2 regions of the Vibrio hippocampi genome follow, and region 2 is predicted to be linked to the other one. Evidence: riboswitches for the same ligand, from Rfam matches in the RefSeq annotation. Region 2 holds a riboswitch; the other holds the start of a gene.

Region 1 (7,861 bases), 510 kb from region 2:
CAGTCTAACGAAGCGGATATTCAGAGTCAGGCACAGATCATGATCGAATCGGGTCAGCATTTAGTGACGTTGCTTAATGATATCCTCGATTTCTCAAAAGTTGAGCAGGGTAAGATGACGCTTGAGATGCAGCCATTTACCTTTGACAGCATCACTCGCCATATAGAGGGAACCCTAGCGCCATTAGCGGAAAATAAAGGGGTTCAATTAGAGATAGACAATGAGACGCCGAGCGATCTTCGGTATATCGGTGATTCATCGAGAATACGCCAGATCTTGTTTAATATTGTGGGTAACGCCATTAAGTTTACCGAGCAAGGTAAAGTTAACTTAACCCTCTCTGCGTGCGAGGACAGACCATACAACCTAGTCATTGTGGTAAAAGATACTGGTATCGGCATTAGCCAAGATAAATTGGCGACTATTTTCAGCCCATTTGAACAAGCGGAGTTGTCAACCACTCGGAATTACGGTGGAACGGGTTTGGGGTTATCCATCGTCAAGAAACTGATAGAGCTTATGAACGGTGATATCAGCGTGTTTAGTCAGCCCAATGTGGGGAGCGAGTTTACGATTAAGCTCCATTTAGCCAGTGAAGAGTTGGCGCCAAAGCAACAACAAAGCGAGGTGCTGAAAAAAACGGCGCTTGAACCCAATCAAATCCATGTGTTATTAGCGGAAGATAACAAGGTCAATGCACTGGTCATGAAACAGTTCTTCCGCGCCGAAGGTTATCAAATGACCCATGTGACTAATGGACGTGATGCAGTGAATCAGTTGCAATCCGACGGGTTTGATCTGGTGATTATGGACAATCACATGCCAAAAATGAGTGGTATTGAAGCGATCAAATTTATTCGACGCGACCTCAAGTTGGATGTGTGTATCTTTGCCTTTACTGCCGATGTATTCAAAGAGGCGCATGATGCCTTTATTGCTGCGGGAGCCGACTATGTCCTCACCAAACCGCTACAGATTAATAGCTTGCGCGAGGCGATTGATCGATTTATCCACGCTGCTAATGCGCCACTGACGGTGACGGAGAGTTTGACGACTGCGGAGAACGTAGTGTATCTCACTCGCTCACCGATTGAGACGCTTCCTATGACGGAGGAAGAACTCTCTCAATCCGCGTTATTAGTTGAGAGCGGTTTATCTCCGGAAGAAACCGCGGATCTGCTCGCGACTTTTATTGAAGAAGTTGAGCTAAAAATAGAAGACTTAATCAACGCTTATTCGCAATCTTCTTGCGAACCGCTCTATAAAACCTTGCACTCGGTGAAAGGTATCCTATTTGAGCTTGGACTCTCTGAGGCATCGAATTTAGCGCAACAAACGGAAGCTTCTGCCAGAGATGGGGTGATACCGGATTTGATTCTGCTTCAATCGCTGATCAATCGTTTGCAAGTGAATGTTCATCAAGCAAATCGCCTGATTGCTGAACAGCAACAGCAAAATACAACTATGGGGCAGAATGGATGAAATCAGTGGTTAAGCATGTGCCTTTGAATGCCGCACTGTTGTTATTAAGTGGGGGGATTTTTTACGTTGACCTGACAATCCCTCTCGGCGTCGCAGCAGGTGTGCCTTACGTGACCGTGATTCTTGTTTCGCTCATCTCACAACGTCAATCTACCATCTTGATATGGGCAACAGCGTGTACGCTGCTGACACTGTTTGGTTATTACCTTTCCCCTATTGGCAGCGAAACTTGGAAGGTGGTCACCAATCGAATATTAGCCATTTATGCGATTTGGGCAGTGGCGATAGTCTCTATTGTAGTAAAAGAGCGTGCACGAACACTGTCGAAATTGGAGCAAAACCTAAAATTGTCCGAGTCTAGGGCGACTCTAGGTTTAGTGGCGGAGTATACCAAGGACGCGATCGTTATTACCGACAAACAAGGTTTGATCACTTGGGTTAATCAAGGATTTATATCTCTGTCGGGTTATCAGTTAGACGAGGTGCTAGGTAGCAAGCCAAGTTCCTTGTTACAGGGGAAAAAACGGATATTTCAACGGTAAAACGGTTATCGGAAGCGGTGAAAGCTGCCAAGCCTATTGATTGTGAAATCATCAATTATCATAAAGATGGCTCGGAATATTGGATAGATATTTCTATTTCTCCGGTATTTGAAAACGGGGAGTTGGTGAAGTTCATCGCTGTTGAGCGAGATATTACCCAGCGTAAACAGCTAGAAATAAAACTACAGACGGATAGAAACCTAGCGCTAAGCGAGAGTGAGCAATCCGAGAACTTGTTCTACTTGCTTAACTATTTTGTTGTTCAACAAAACAAACTAGCGCTTAAAGGCATGAGCGAAAAAGAGGACACTAGAAATTCTAGGGAACACCTAGAGTTGCTGGAGAGCGTCCGGCATCACGTGGCATTTATGGCAAGCCATGATAAAAACCAGATGCTAAGTACGCCAATAGCCCTGCAGTCATTGAGCCAGAGCTTGTCGCAAGATTTTGCTAAGTTCGCGACTAAAATGGAATTTGCCTATAGCGGCAGTATTGATGATTCCGTTGAGTCATTGCTGGTGGCCGGTAATGCAGAGACTTTATTTCGTTTTGCGTTTCATTTAGCGATGCTTATTGCGCTAACACACCGCCCTGATGCGATGACCTTACAGGTAAAAGCCAGCGTCAAGCAGGATAAAGTTCAGCTACAACTCGAGTTTATTGTGGAAGACCATGGTCAGCTACTTGAGCTGATACAAAAGTTAGTGACCTCGGATTATGATTCATCTTCGCGGTTGATGGCTGCTTTAGAGTATGCCCATAGAAAAGCGGTCACTTCTATCAATGAAAGTCATGGGCAAGTAACCAGTGGCTTATCGGGCAACAATAGCCGCTTTAGCCTCAGTCAAACGGTTGATTTAGTCGAAGATAACAAAAGGCAAGGTAGTGCCGGCTATAAAATCCTTATTGCGGAAGATAATAAAGTGAATACCATCGTGCTGACGAAGCTATTACAGACGCTGGGCTATGACACGGTTGATACGGCAGTGAATGGCAAACAGGCGGTAGACATGGCTAAAGACAATCGTTACGACCTAATTTTGATGGATAATCATATGCCGGAGATGACCGGACTTGAGGCGACCCAGAAGTTGAAACAACAGCATGCCATTGATGCGCCGATCATCGCCTGTACCGCGGATACCTCAGAACAAGCGACACAGGATTTTCTCGATTTCGGGGCGCAAAGCGTCATATATAAACCGCTAAAGAAAGCGCTATTGAGTCGAGAAATTGATGCAGCGAAGTCGGGTGCGAGAGCCGAATTGGCATCTTGAGTCCCAAGCGCATTGTGATTCCCAGTAATAAGAACTTAACTCATTCTCTCGCTTAAGACTTGCGTTTATTGGTTAATCATAAGTAGAAAAAAACCGACCAAGACTTTTCACGTGATGAAGTTTAGCATTTTGCAATTTATGCTAATGCAGGTTGCAAATTCGTTGCAATCTACTGACTAATTAGGTGATAAACTAATGACTTAGGTAGCGTAAGAGGTAATCTTAATTACCTTTTTATTACATTGCTTTAGCATTTATTTGCCTCTCAATATGCAATGATATTTTAATCTTCGCGAGTGCTAGCAAACTTGGCACGAACTATGATTGGACGTCATGTCAACTTCAAAAGCTACCTTAAGGGCAAACCAGTTGAAAGACTGGGACGCAAAGTGACAGCACTGATGGATATAGCACTAATGGATATATAGTGGGCTGCGCTACTAGGTGAATGTAAATTCATACTTAGGGCAATATGACATGGCGTATAACAAAACGTTACTCTCAACACTTCTCGTCGGGGCAATGGTCTCTTCATCCTCCTTCGCCGCCGATGACGTGACATACAGTCAAAGCTTCGGCGCTGAATTACTCCCAACACCTCAGGTGCAGGAAGACTTCAATAAAGGATCTTGGTCTTTGGTGCAATTTAATGACGCACCAGATAGCGCTGATATCTTGCAATTGCTTTCTTTACTGGTCGACCGTTCAGATTTTGCCACTGGGCAGGTCGTGAACGGTGCGATTGATGGTCAGATTCACTTTGAGACAATATGGACTCGTTCTACCTTAAAGGCGATGCTGGGTCTGGATAATTTCAAAGCGCTGCGTCAAGACTATACCGTCAAAGAAATTCGTACCGCTGTGAATGACGTCTGTGCTCCGGTACTGGAACTCGGTACTGCAGCAACATATGGTGCGCCGTATAATATTAAATCGAATGAAGTTAACTATATCGCAGAGCTAGACAGTGATTCTAAGCACTGTACAGGGCGTTCGGTCACCGTGGGTACGGCCGCGCCTTTGCCGATACTGGGCGGCAACCCTGCAAACGTTCGTATTCGCTCTTTCGTTCCAACGGTGCCAGGTGCGACTTATAGTATGGATGTTGAGTTTCAGAAGCGCTCAACCAACAGTCGTGATGTCGGTGACTTGATTGTGAGAGTCGGCGGTGAAGTAATGAGCGTTGCGGGTGTTGATGGTATTGATTGGGATACGGGTGATCAGCGAGCGGTGTTCCCAACAACCCCAGCAGTTGTCGACATTAATGAGCTTGAACATGGCTTCTTTAAAGGAACGGTGACATTTAAGGCAACACGCTTCTTTACACCGATTAATCTGCGTGACAATGGTATTCCCGATTCGTATGGCGTATTGGTCGATGATGTGACCGTGACTCAGACGCAGCCTAATGAACTGTATGATTGGTGTTCGATGCTGTTTAAGGCGCAAAGTAAGAATCTAAAACTGTGTCTACAAGGTAACGATGAATCGAGTGACAATTTCTTTAGTTGTGATTTCGACAATTTAATCGGTCGTAATGTGAAAATAAAGAGAAAGACGGAAGGCGGGCACAGTCCTGAACTCATTCAAAATTTGACTGGCGATCAGGGATCGAGCACTTTCTTCCGTATGGGATTAAATGCGCGAGTCACGATACCGATGGCGGGTAGAGGCTGCCCAATCTACAACAATACCTTGGCGCTGAATGAGTTTACCAATAACTACCCAGCGGAAACGTTTAGTGACTATCCAGAGCAGGGTACAGTGACGGCTGTTTTAAGATGCTATGATGCTAATGAAGACAGTATGTACACCAGAAACGTGGTGTTGAATAAGGTTGAAGAAGTCGACTTAACTAGCGGTATTACTCCGGATGATGACGAGACACTTCTGCGTACTAATCAAGAGATCTTTTACACCTTTGACGGTGATGAAGATAAGTCTTGTCGTTTAGTCAAGGTTCGAATTAAAGATAAGACGCCACGCATTTCGCCAACCTCAATCAGTCATGACGGTATTGATATTCAAGGCTTGCGTATCATTGTCAACGAATAGCAGGGTGATAAAGCGGCAACCATTCGTTCAATAATTTTGAACTATTAAGCCTCTCTTCCTTTACTGCAAAAGGAGAGAGGCTTTGTTTATCGGTGAGTGAGTTTATAGCCGAGTAAGTTTATAGCCGAGTAAGTTTATAGCTGAGTCAGTTAATAACTGAGTGAGTTTACAGCTCAGTTTATTTCTTGCTAAGCGGCTTGAGGTTGAACCAGAGGCGTAGGCTCAATGGCTGTTTGATGACGCTTTATCACAAAGCGCAATCTCAACAACATCAGAGCGGCGGCGACACTGAGACCGGTTAAGATGCCAACCCAAAAGCCTTTTTCGCCCATCGCAGGGATAATATGGTCAGTTAAACCTAAAACGATACCCAAAGGTAACGCGAGCCCCCAGTAAGAGGCAATCGCTAATATCATCGGCACTTTAGTATCCTTGTAACCACGCAACGCGCCGTTGGCTGAGGTTTGCAGGGCATCACTAAATTGGTACATAGCGGTGAACAGCAGTAACGTCGCTGCGGTCGCGCTGACTGCCGGATCGCTGGTATACAGCCTGATAATGGTGTCAGGAATGGTCAAGAACATAACGATAGAGACCAAAGAGATCAATGCCGCGACCACAATACCAATTTTGCTACGCTCAACCGCACCAAGGTGATCTCTCGCACCGAGTGCGTGACCGACACGTATGGTAATACCAAACGAAATACTCATTGGGATCACATAGGTCATGCTAGACACATTCAGCGCGATTTGCGCCGCTGCGACGTTTTCCGCACCGATACGACCAATCAATAGCGCGATAACCGCAAAGATACTGCCGCATACTGCAATATTCATCCCAATCGGCAAACCCAGTTTAAGCAGATGTACCATTTGGCTCGGCTTAGGTTTGATATCGCTAAACTGGATGATGCGCTTATAGTGGTGATGGGTTTTGATATAGGAGTACAGTAATCCTGACATCATCCAATAAACGATGCTGGTTGCCCAACCACATCCCACAGCGCCCATTTCCGGCAAGCCAAACTTACCGTAGATCAGTACATAGTTGATGGGAATATTGACCAATAGCCCGAACACAGAAATGATCATCGGCGCTTTGGTGTTGTTCATCCCCTCACAAAAGCCATTCATGATATAGAACAGGGCGATACCGGGAACACCAAAGGCGAGCGCAATCGCGTAGTCGCTGGCAATAGGTATGATCTCTTGAGCCACGCCGATCCACTCAAGCAGAGGTTTAGCGTTAAGCAAATAGGCAATCAATAACACGGAAAACAGCAATGCCAACCAAGTCATCTGTAGACATTCAGTGGAGATACTTTTTAGGTCTCTTGCGCCACGATGAAAGGCAACGACGGGTGTCAGCGCCATAATGGTGCCGCGTAGCAACAGCAGCACGGGAATCCATAGGCTGGTGCCAAGAGCAATAGCCGCGAGATCCGCCGCACTGACTTGACCGGCCATGGTGGTATCGACAAAGCCCATAGCTTGGGTTGCGAGTTGGGTAAAGATAATAGGAATCGAGAGATGCATTAATGCACCAGATTCACGAGTAAAACGAGAAAAAGGAGAATTATTCGTTTGCATGATGTGTATAAACACCTATAGAAATGCACGAATGATAGCAGGATGGCTGGTGTGCATTTTAGGGTGTGCCGTTAAGACGGCGCCAATATAAACAGCTTGATTTGTCGAGTCAAGAGTGGAGATATTTTCACCAGTTATACACTTATCTTTAAGAGAATGAATAATGGTGAACTGTTGGTGATGTGACCGATTGCGCAAACGATAAAACTGATTGTCAACTGGGAAATAAAGGAGTATCTTCTCGCCCTTTATAGCGATGCTGTCAGTAACGCTATCGGTTTCGACTGTTCACCATGGACGTGTGATTATACCCAAGTTACCTCGCATCTTGAGATGACTTGGGGATAGGTCAATTTTTAATATTTAGATGTTTACTAGCCCCACGATGGATCGATTTAGGGAGCTTTGCCGTTTTACTTCTACAAAGGTACAACCATGTCCAACAATACCTCAACGCCATCCGAAGCGGACAAACAGTCTGGTCATCAAAGAAACAACCGTTGGCTAGATAACTACTTTATGATTTCACAGCGAGGCAGCAGCGTTCGCCAAGAGATCCTTGCTGGTGCCACGACGTTTCTTGCCATGGTCTATTCCGTTATTGTGGTGCCGAATATGTTAGGAGCGGCAGGCTTTAATCAAAGTGCGGTGTTTATTGCTACCTGCTTGGTTGCGGCTTTTGGTTCTTTATTAATGGGTCTGTGGGCTAAGCTACCACTCGCCATTGGTTGTGCGATTTCTTTGACGGCTTTTACCGCCTTTAGTTTGGTGCTAGGGCAGGGTGTTTCGATTCCTGTTGCACTGGGCGCGGTGTTCTTGATGGGTGTGTTGTTCACTGCGATTACCGTGACCGGCGTTCGTCAGTGGATTTTGACCAATTTACCTTCAGGCATTGCTCATGGTACCGGGATTG
Region 2 (7,861 bases):
CACTGACGCAACGCCACCGGGTTTCACCTGGGCTAATACCGTTTCTAGTGCGAGTCGCGGATCTGCGAGCCACTCCATTACCGCATGAAACAGTGCCATGTCTACCTGATGATCAAGATGCTGCTCTAACTCTTGGACCGGGCAATTAAGCCAGCGATAATGCTCAAGTAGCCCGCTTTTTTCAACCGATGCCTTAGCTAGCTTCAACATTTCACCAGACAGATCACACAATGTAACATCGTGTCCTCGGCCTGCAATTTTTTGGGATACCTGCCCCAATCCACCACCTGCATCTAACACTTTTAGTCGTGTGTTGGTATCATCTAGCACGGTCAGTGCCGCTGTGATATCTTCCCAAACAATGGTTTGGCGGATCTCACCCTTCTCTGAGCCATAGATATTTTTGGCAAATTTGTGGGCAATATCGTCGAAATTACGGTCTTGCATCTGAGTTTATTAAGTTACTATAACCAGTCGTGCCGCTATTCTGTCATATAAGCGACAGGAATAAAGAGGTATCACCTCTTTTTAGCGTTAAGTGGTGTTTTTTCGGACTATTGTATGTTTGAACTGAAAAAAATTGTCTCAGCCTTTTTGATGCCGTTACCGGCTCTTTTGATTATTGGCTTTTTGGGTCTCGCCCTAATTATGTTTACGTCTCGACGTAAATTTGGCTGTTTGGTGGTTCTACTCTCACTGACCGGCATCCTGCTTATCAGTATTCAACCTATTTCTAACCGTTTGCTGTTACCGTTAGAACGCCAATACTCAGCATTTTTACCGGTAAATGAGCCCATCGATTATGTGATGGTGCTCGGTCACGCTCATGTTGTGGATAGTTCTATCCCTCCAACGTCAGAACTGAGTCCAACGGCGTTAACCCGATTAGCTGAAGGCATCCGTATATTAAGAATGTACCCTAATGCCAAACTGATTTTATCCGGCTACGGTCGTCATAGCGAAACTAGTCATGCTCGAATGATGGCTAAGGTTGCTCTAGCTCTGGGGGTTTCCAAACCTAACATTGTGCTTTTGGAAACAGCAAAAGATACCTGGGAAGAGGCGCGTTTGGCGACGGCTTATGTTCAAGACAGCAATTTAGTCTTGGTCACATCCGCGAGCCACATGCCTCGCGCTATGAATGAATTTACACAAGCAGGGCTTAAACCCTATCCAGCTCCAACCAACTACATCGCGTCCAAGCATCTTCTCAACGGTTGGGAGCGCTATTTGCCTGACTCTCAATATCTTGCTCAAACCGAACTATATTGGCACGAAACTCTGGGGTCACACTGGCGTGAACTGCAAGACTGGGCTGTCGATGTCAGTAACCTTGAGTTCGCCGAACCTGAAGAACCCGAGCTAAATGCAGTGGAAGTAGGAAGCGAAGATGAATTAGAAACGCTCGAAGTGAACGAAACCGAGACAAACGAGATTGAGGAAGTAGAAATTGAGCTAAACAGCGATTCAAGCCAACCTTAATTGTGCGACTGACACTCTGTTTTTTTAGATTCTATTCTGCCTTAACTTAAAAATTGACGGCATCAAAATACAGGCATTGCCATTGGCAATGCCTGTATTTTTTAGTCGGCGAACATATACCCTTCACCGTGTACGGTAATAAATATCTGCGGGTTTTTCGGGTCTAGCTCCATTTTAGCGCGCATGCGGCGGATCAATACGTCAATAGTACGGTCATTGGGTGCATCTACTCGATGACTGATCATATTAAGTATGCGCTCTCGGCTGAGCACCTGATTAGGATAAGAAGATAACGCCACAAGCAATTCATATTCTGCCTTGGTGAGTTTTACTGGTTCCCCACCATTCGTCAGTGAGCGGCGCTGTTTATCAAATATCCAATCACCAAAATGCAGTTTACTTTCTTGCTTATCACTACCTTTGTCCACCGGCGTTTTTCGCGCCAGAGCAATACGCCAAAGTAAATTCTTCACTCTGACCAGTAACTCACGATATTCAAACGGTTTCGTCACATAGTCGTCAGCGCCCATTTCGAGACCAACGATACGATCGATGCTGTCGGTGCGCCCAGTCACCAGCACAATACCGATGTCTGATTGGCTTCTTAATTCACGGGTAAGGGTTAAACCATCCTCGCCCGGCAGATTGATATCTAGCATCACCAGATCGACACTCGATTCAGACAGCACTTGTCTCATCTGCTCACCGTTTTCAGCTTCACTGACGAGATAGCCTTCGTGTTCAAAGTAACCCACGAGTTTGCTTCTTGTCACGACATCATCTTCGACGACCAAAACATGATATTTCATTGTTTCTACTTCTTCTAATCTTGACCCCACTGCCATTTTAAGCGTTACGCTTCAAGATACTAGCAGTGAGTCTATTTATTTAAGAAAACCTTGATTCAGCACCACGCCAATACGCACCCCATTCCTTATGCTTCAAAGTTTAGTTTTAATTTATTCATATTACTTTATATTGTTTGGTTTTTTTTCACATTGTGAGTGACTGTTATTCATATTTTTTGTCTACACTATGAATAACTTGGGTATATACCCATAGAATATTTGCTGGAGAGTACCAAAGTGCAAGAAGTAAAAGCCTTTAATGAACAACGCGCAGAAATCTACTGGTGGTTATCAAGTTTATTCACCAAAGAGTTAACAGAAAGTGAACTAGAGCAATATCAATCGCCAGAGATCCGCGCTTTCTTGTCTGGGTTAGGTGAAAACGAAGCGCTAAAACAACCTATCGACAAATTGGTGGACGCACTGAACCGTCTGCAGGTTCGCCACGATGCTCAACTCGAACTATCCGCCGACTTCTGCGAGCTTTTCTTGAAAAGTGATAAACATGGCGCACTGCCATACGCTTCAATTTATCTTGATAAATCCGGTCTTCTTAATGGCGAACCCGCTTTACAAATGCAGCAATTATTAACCAAGCACAATATTGCCGTCACGAAAGATCTCAATGAACCCGCGGATCACCTCGCCATTGAATTAGATTATCTTGGCAACCTCATTATTCGCAGCAACGAACTTGAGGCTGAAAAACATCTTAACGAAGCGTTCTCAGAGCAAGCTGACTTTATTGAGCAGCACCTACTCACTTGGATCGAACAATTCAGTCAAGCGTGTGAAAAACACGATGAGTTTGGATTTTATTCAGCCTGTAGTGCTCTATTAGTCGCATTTTGCCAATTAGACCTGACTTATCTGCGTCCTTAGGAGTCAGCGTAACTTGCCGATTCTATTGGAAATTCAGTGGCACATCTCGCCACTGATATAAATTTATACAGATTTACATTGCTTGCAATGGATGCTCGACATACAATTCGCCGTTTCAGCGATTTATAGTCGCTCTGGTTAACTTTAAATAGGCATGAAACCTTGCTTATTTACCACTTTCTCTTCGTGTCCGTTTTGAAGCAGAAGGTGAGATATTAGGATATCGCGATGGCAACGATAAAAGATGTAGCTCGTCTCGCTGGCGTTTCAACGACCACCGTTTCTCACGTCATTAACAAAACTCGCTTCGTGGCAGAAACGACACAAGAAAAAGTCATGGCCGCGGTTGACGAGCTTAACTACGCACCAAGTGCCGTGGCTCGCAGTTTAAAGTGTAACACGACCAAAACCATAGGCATGTTGGTGACCCAATCAACCAACCTATTCTTTTCGGAAGTGATCGACGGTGTAGAAAGTTACTGTTATCGCCAAGGCTATACCCTAATTCTGTGTAACACAGGTGGTGTATATGAGAAGCAGCGCGATTATATTCGCATGCTGGCGGAAAAACGTGTCGATGGTATTTTGGTGATGTGCTCCGACCTCACGGAAGAGTTGTTAGAAATGCTTGATCGCCATGCCGATATACCAAAAGTTATCATGGACTGGGGCCCAGAAAGCTCACAAGCGGATAAAATCATTGATAACTCAGAAGAAGGTGGCTATCTAGCCACTAAATTCCTGATTGGTAAAGGTCATACCGATATCGCTTGTTTAAGTGGTCATCTGGAAAAAGCCGTCTGCCAAGAGCGTATTGATGGTTATAAGCGAGCCATGACCGAAGCGGGCATCGAAATGAAAGCTGACCGAATCCTTGAGGGTAATTTCGAGTGTGATACCGCAGTCATTGCAGCAAACCGAATCGCGGCGATGGAAGATCGTCCAACGGCTGTGTTCTGTTTTAATGACACAATGGCACTTGGCTTAATGAGTCGCCTTCAGCAACTTGGTGTCAAAGTCCCTGAAGATATCTCTGTGATTGGCTACGATAACATTGAACTTGCGGAATACTTCTCTCCACCGCTAACGACGGTTCACCAACCGAAGCGACGCGTGGGTAAAAACGCCTTTGAAATTTTGCTTGAGCGTATCAAAGATAAAGGTCATGACAAGCGTATTTTCGAGATGCATCCAGAAATCATTGAGCGTGATTCCGTATTGGATCTCAACAGATAACTTTCATCAGCTAGCAATGTTTGTAATAAAAGCCCGACGCGGGCTTTTACTCTCATGACAGAACTAGTCGATTCATTGCTTTCTAACCACTCTATTTTTTGAACCAACATCACACTTCACAGGTCAAGCCTCCGTTATCGAATCGCTTTTCCTTTATTCTTTAGCTTGTCACGCACAGGGCAAACCACTTGAAAAGGTGGGACGCAAAGCCTCCGGCCTAAACCCAATCAGGTAGGTAGCGGGGTTACCGATGGCAGCAGAGGAATTAACAGCAAATTCTCAAACTTTGCTAACAATTAATAACCTCTGTTTTGCTAATCTCTCGGACCTGATCTAGGTGGCGTAGTTATAGAAACCGAGAAATAAGAAACATGGATAAACCTATCTTAACAAATTCGATGAAGCTGTTTTCCGAAATCGGCGTGGTCAAATCACGCTCAATGTTCGGTGGCTTCGGAATATTTATTGACGACACGATGTTTGCACTCGTCGTCAATGATCGCATTCATATTCGTGCAGACAAATCAACGGCAACCAAATTTCAGCAACTGGCATACCATCCTTACGTTTACCAAAAACGTGGGTTTCCTGTGGTCACCAACTATTTCGCGCTACCTGACGCTTATTGGCAAACCCCAGAAAAGATCATTGAGTACGCAAAAGAAGCATTACAGGTGGCTAAGCAGGCCAAGATTGCCCAACAAAAACCAACCTCGATTCGACTTAAAGATCTTCCGAACTTGCGACTCACAACCGAACGCATGCTAAAGAAAGCGGGCATTGATTCGGTGTCTGAATTGCAACAACAAGGCTCCGTAGAAGCTTTTAAAGCTATCCAACGCACACATAAAGGCAACGTGAGTATCGAATTGCTATGGGCGCTTGAAGGCGCAATTGAGGGCAAACACTGGTCGGTGATTCCCCAAGACAAGCGTCAGCAGCTTGCTGAGTTAATTTAATTCGCGTTGGTTGGCTTGGCTGAAAGGCGAAAGACTTCGCTGAGTCATGAGAAATAGTAACGACTTTTTCAGACCCATTTAATTTACTATTGATGAAAGTTATTCGCTCATCCACCTGTCTACTAAACTATAGAGTGATATAGACAGAGGATAAAAAAGATGACGAAGCAAACTCATGACACGCCCAAGCGCTCCCCAAGTAAAAAACTCATTGTCGGGGTGTTACTGGTTATCCTCGTTGTTTGGGCGGGTATCCATTTCGGTCAATATCTGACTCTTGAAAATGCTAAAGCTCAGCAACTCGCGTTAGCGGAATTTATTGACGCTAATTTTGTTTTAGCGACATCAATTTACTTTTTTGCGTATATCGCTATTACCGCATTTTCTATACCCGGTGCCGCTGTAGTGACGTTACTAGGTGCCGCGCTGTTTGGTTTTTGGACCAGTTTAGGCTTAGTTTCATTCGCGAGTACAATTGGCGCAACACTCGCCTTTTTAAGCAGTCGGTTTTTCTTGCGCGACTGGGTCCAATCCAAATTCGCTTCTAAGTTAACCACCATCAATGAAGGCGTTCGTAAAGACGGCGCATTTTACCTGCTGTCATTGCGCCTTATCCCGGTATTTCCTTTTTTCTTAATCAATCTCTTGATGGGATTAACCCCGATTAAAGCTAGTAAGTTCTATCTGGTGAGTCAGTTAGGTATGCTTCCGGGTACCGCGGTTTACCTTAATGCTGGTACGCAGTTGGCGAATATTGATAGCCTAGCAGGTATCGTTTCTCCGACTGTACTCGCTTCTTTTGCATTGCTTGGCTTGTTCCCAATAATCACCAAGTGGTTAATGAACAAATTTAGACAAACACCACAGGTTCAAGAATAGATGAAGATATTTATTGCCAACTCCCCTGCTGAAGCCCATATCGCACATCAGCAGTTAGTTTCGCAGGGAATACAATCTGAGGTACGAGGAGAGTCGTTGTATGGATTGCGCGGTGAAGTGCCGTTTGACGAAAGTACTCTACCTTACGTGTGGCTAATAGACACGCGTCGAGCACCGGAGGCTAAACGTACCATAGAAAATTGGCAGATCAACCTATCAAACGCGGGAGAAGGCTTAATGTGGCTTTGCCAAGCCTGTGAGGAAGAAAATGAAGCGCAATTCGATATTTGCTGGAATTGCATGCAACCGAATATCAGTGAGGTCAAATCTTAACAGGCGCGTACCGAACGAATAAACGCGATGGAGTAACGATTAAACTCTTCTGGACGTTCCACATTACAAACATGCCCACAGTCGTTAATCTCTAGTAATTGACTCGACTTATGCTCTGCGACCATTTCTTTTACCGGCTTAATAAACATATAGTCCTGATCGCCCATCAAATACAGCGTGGGAATCGGCAGTTCTCTATCTTTAAAGTAACGGTTCAATGGATTCACTTCAGAGGTAAGTTCATACCAACGTTTGAACTCTTTTTGACACAGTTTCTTGGCCTCATGAACAAACATGAGTCTAGACTCTTTTTGACCTCGTTGCGGCATGACAATGTACGCAAACAGGCGATAGAGCCACATATACGGAATCACGTGTTTGCTCATATTGCCGATCTTAACCAAGATCTGAGAACGAGTGTTGAAGCGCGTCACAGCACCACCCAGCACCATTGAGGTGACACGGTCGGTCGCAATCTCAGCCAGATTACGCACGATGATGGTTCCCAATGACATCCCCACAAAGTGAGCGCTCTGAATTTTTAGATGGTCCAACACTTTCAGTATGTCCATTGTGACGGACTTAAAGGTGTATTGATTAGAAATAATGCCTTTTAGCAGATTGTTCGACTTTCCATGCCCTCTTAAATCGACAAACAGTAAATTAAAGTGTTCGCGATAGGCTCTAATTTGCTTAAACCAGATAGAGGAACTGCCGCCTGCTCCATGCACAAATACCACCCACTCTTTACTTGTAGGATGGTGATAAGTTTTATGAAACAGTAAACTTTCTGACATAGATGAATCCAAAAAAATATCAATAACACCGAGACAGCATACCATAATAGCGCTTTAGGTAGAAAATTTCTCCATGAGCTTGGTCCGCTAAATCATGACAAAATGTGTCTAACTCTGGTTAGCTTATTTTAAATTTAGTCCAAATTCCCGAACGCCAACGCCTAAACATCACAATTCCGCGTACCCATTCATCTAATGAGATGGCCATCCAAGCACCAAACACACCCCAACCAAGGTGCAAACCAAATAGATACGAGAAGACAACGCCCAATCCCCACATACTTAATATCCCCATTTGAACGGGGAACTTGATGTCACCGGCTCCTTTGAGCGCAGAAATAAAGATCAGGTTGAACACTCGCCCTGACTCCATCAACACCGAGCCAAGAATCAAAGAGCTCGTCAATAGGACAATCTCTGGCTGGTCAGTAAACAACGCAAGGAT

The links. Region 2 has a riboswitch for cyclic di-GMP ahead of L9Q39_RS05520 (TfoX/Sxy family DNA transformation protein). Riboswitches for the same ligand answer to the same signal wherever they lie in the genome.
Region 1: linked by a shared signal. The riboswitch ahead of L9Q39_RS07675 (hypothetical protein) and the one ahead of L9Q39_RS05520 (TfoX/Sxy family DNA transformation protein) in region 2 are both predicted to bind cyclic di-GMP.

The regions. Positions count from the first base shown of each region.
Region 1 covers NZ_CAKLCM010000002.1:1,178,083-1,185,943, reverse strand. Annotated here, with positions in the region: gene L9Q39_RS07690 (ATP-binding protein) at 1-1,482, shown strand, start outside; gene L9Q39_RS07685 (PAS domain S-box protein) at 1,479-2,024, shown strand; gene L9Q39_RS20635 (response regulator) at 2,042-3,301, shown strand; cyclic di-GMP riboswitch class I at 3,651-3,746, shown strand; gene L9Q39_RS07675 (hypothetical protein) at 3,779-5,356, shown strand; gene L9Q39_RS07670 (MATE family efflux transporter) at 5,545-6,948, opposite strand; gene L9Q39_RS07665 (NCS2 family permease) at 7,384-7,861, shown strand, end outside.
Region 2 covers NZ_CAKLCM010000002.1:668,218-676,078, reverse strand. Annotated here, with positions in the region: gene cmoM (tRNA uridine 5-oxyacetic acid(34) methyltransferase CmoM) at 1-447, opposite strand, end outside; gene elyC (envelope biogenesis factor ElyC) at 562-1,482, shown strand; gene torR (two-component system response regulator TorR) at 1,584-2,291, opposite strand; gene torD (molecular chaperone TorD) at 2,568-3,212, shown strand; gene purR (HTH-type transcriptional repressor PurR) at 3,441-4,448, shown strand; cyclic di-GMP riboswitch class I at 4,617-4,700, shown strand; gene L9Q39_RS05520 (TfoX/Sxy family DNA transformation protein) at 4,820-5,407, shown strand; gene L9Q39_RS05515 (TVP38/TMEM64 family protein) at 5,567-6,286, shown strand; gene L9Q39_RS05510 (putative signal transducing protein) at 6,287-6,619, shown strand; gene L9Q39_RS05505 (alpha/beta fold hydrolase) at 6,616-7,416, opposite strand; gene L9Q39_RS05500 (MATE family efflux transporter) at 7,535-7,861, opposite strand, start outside.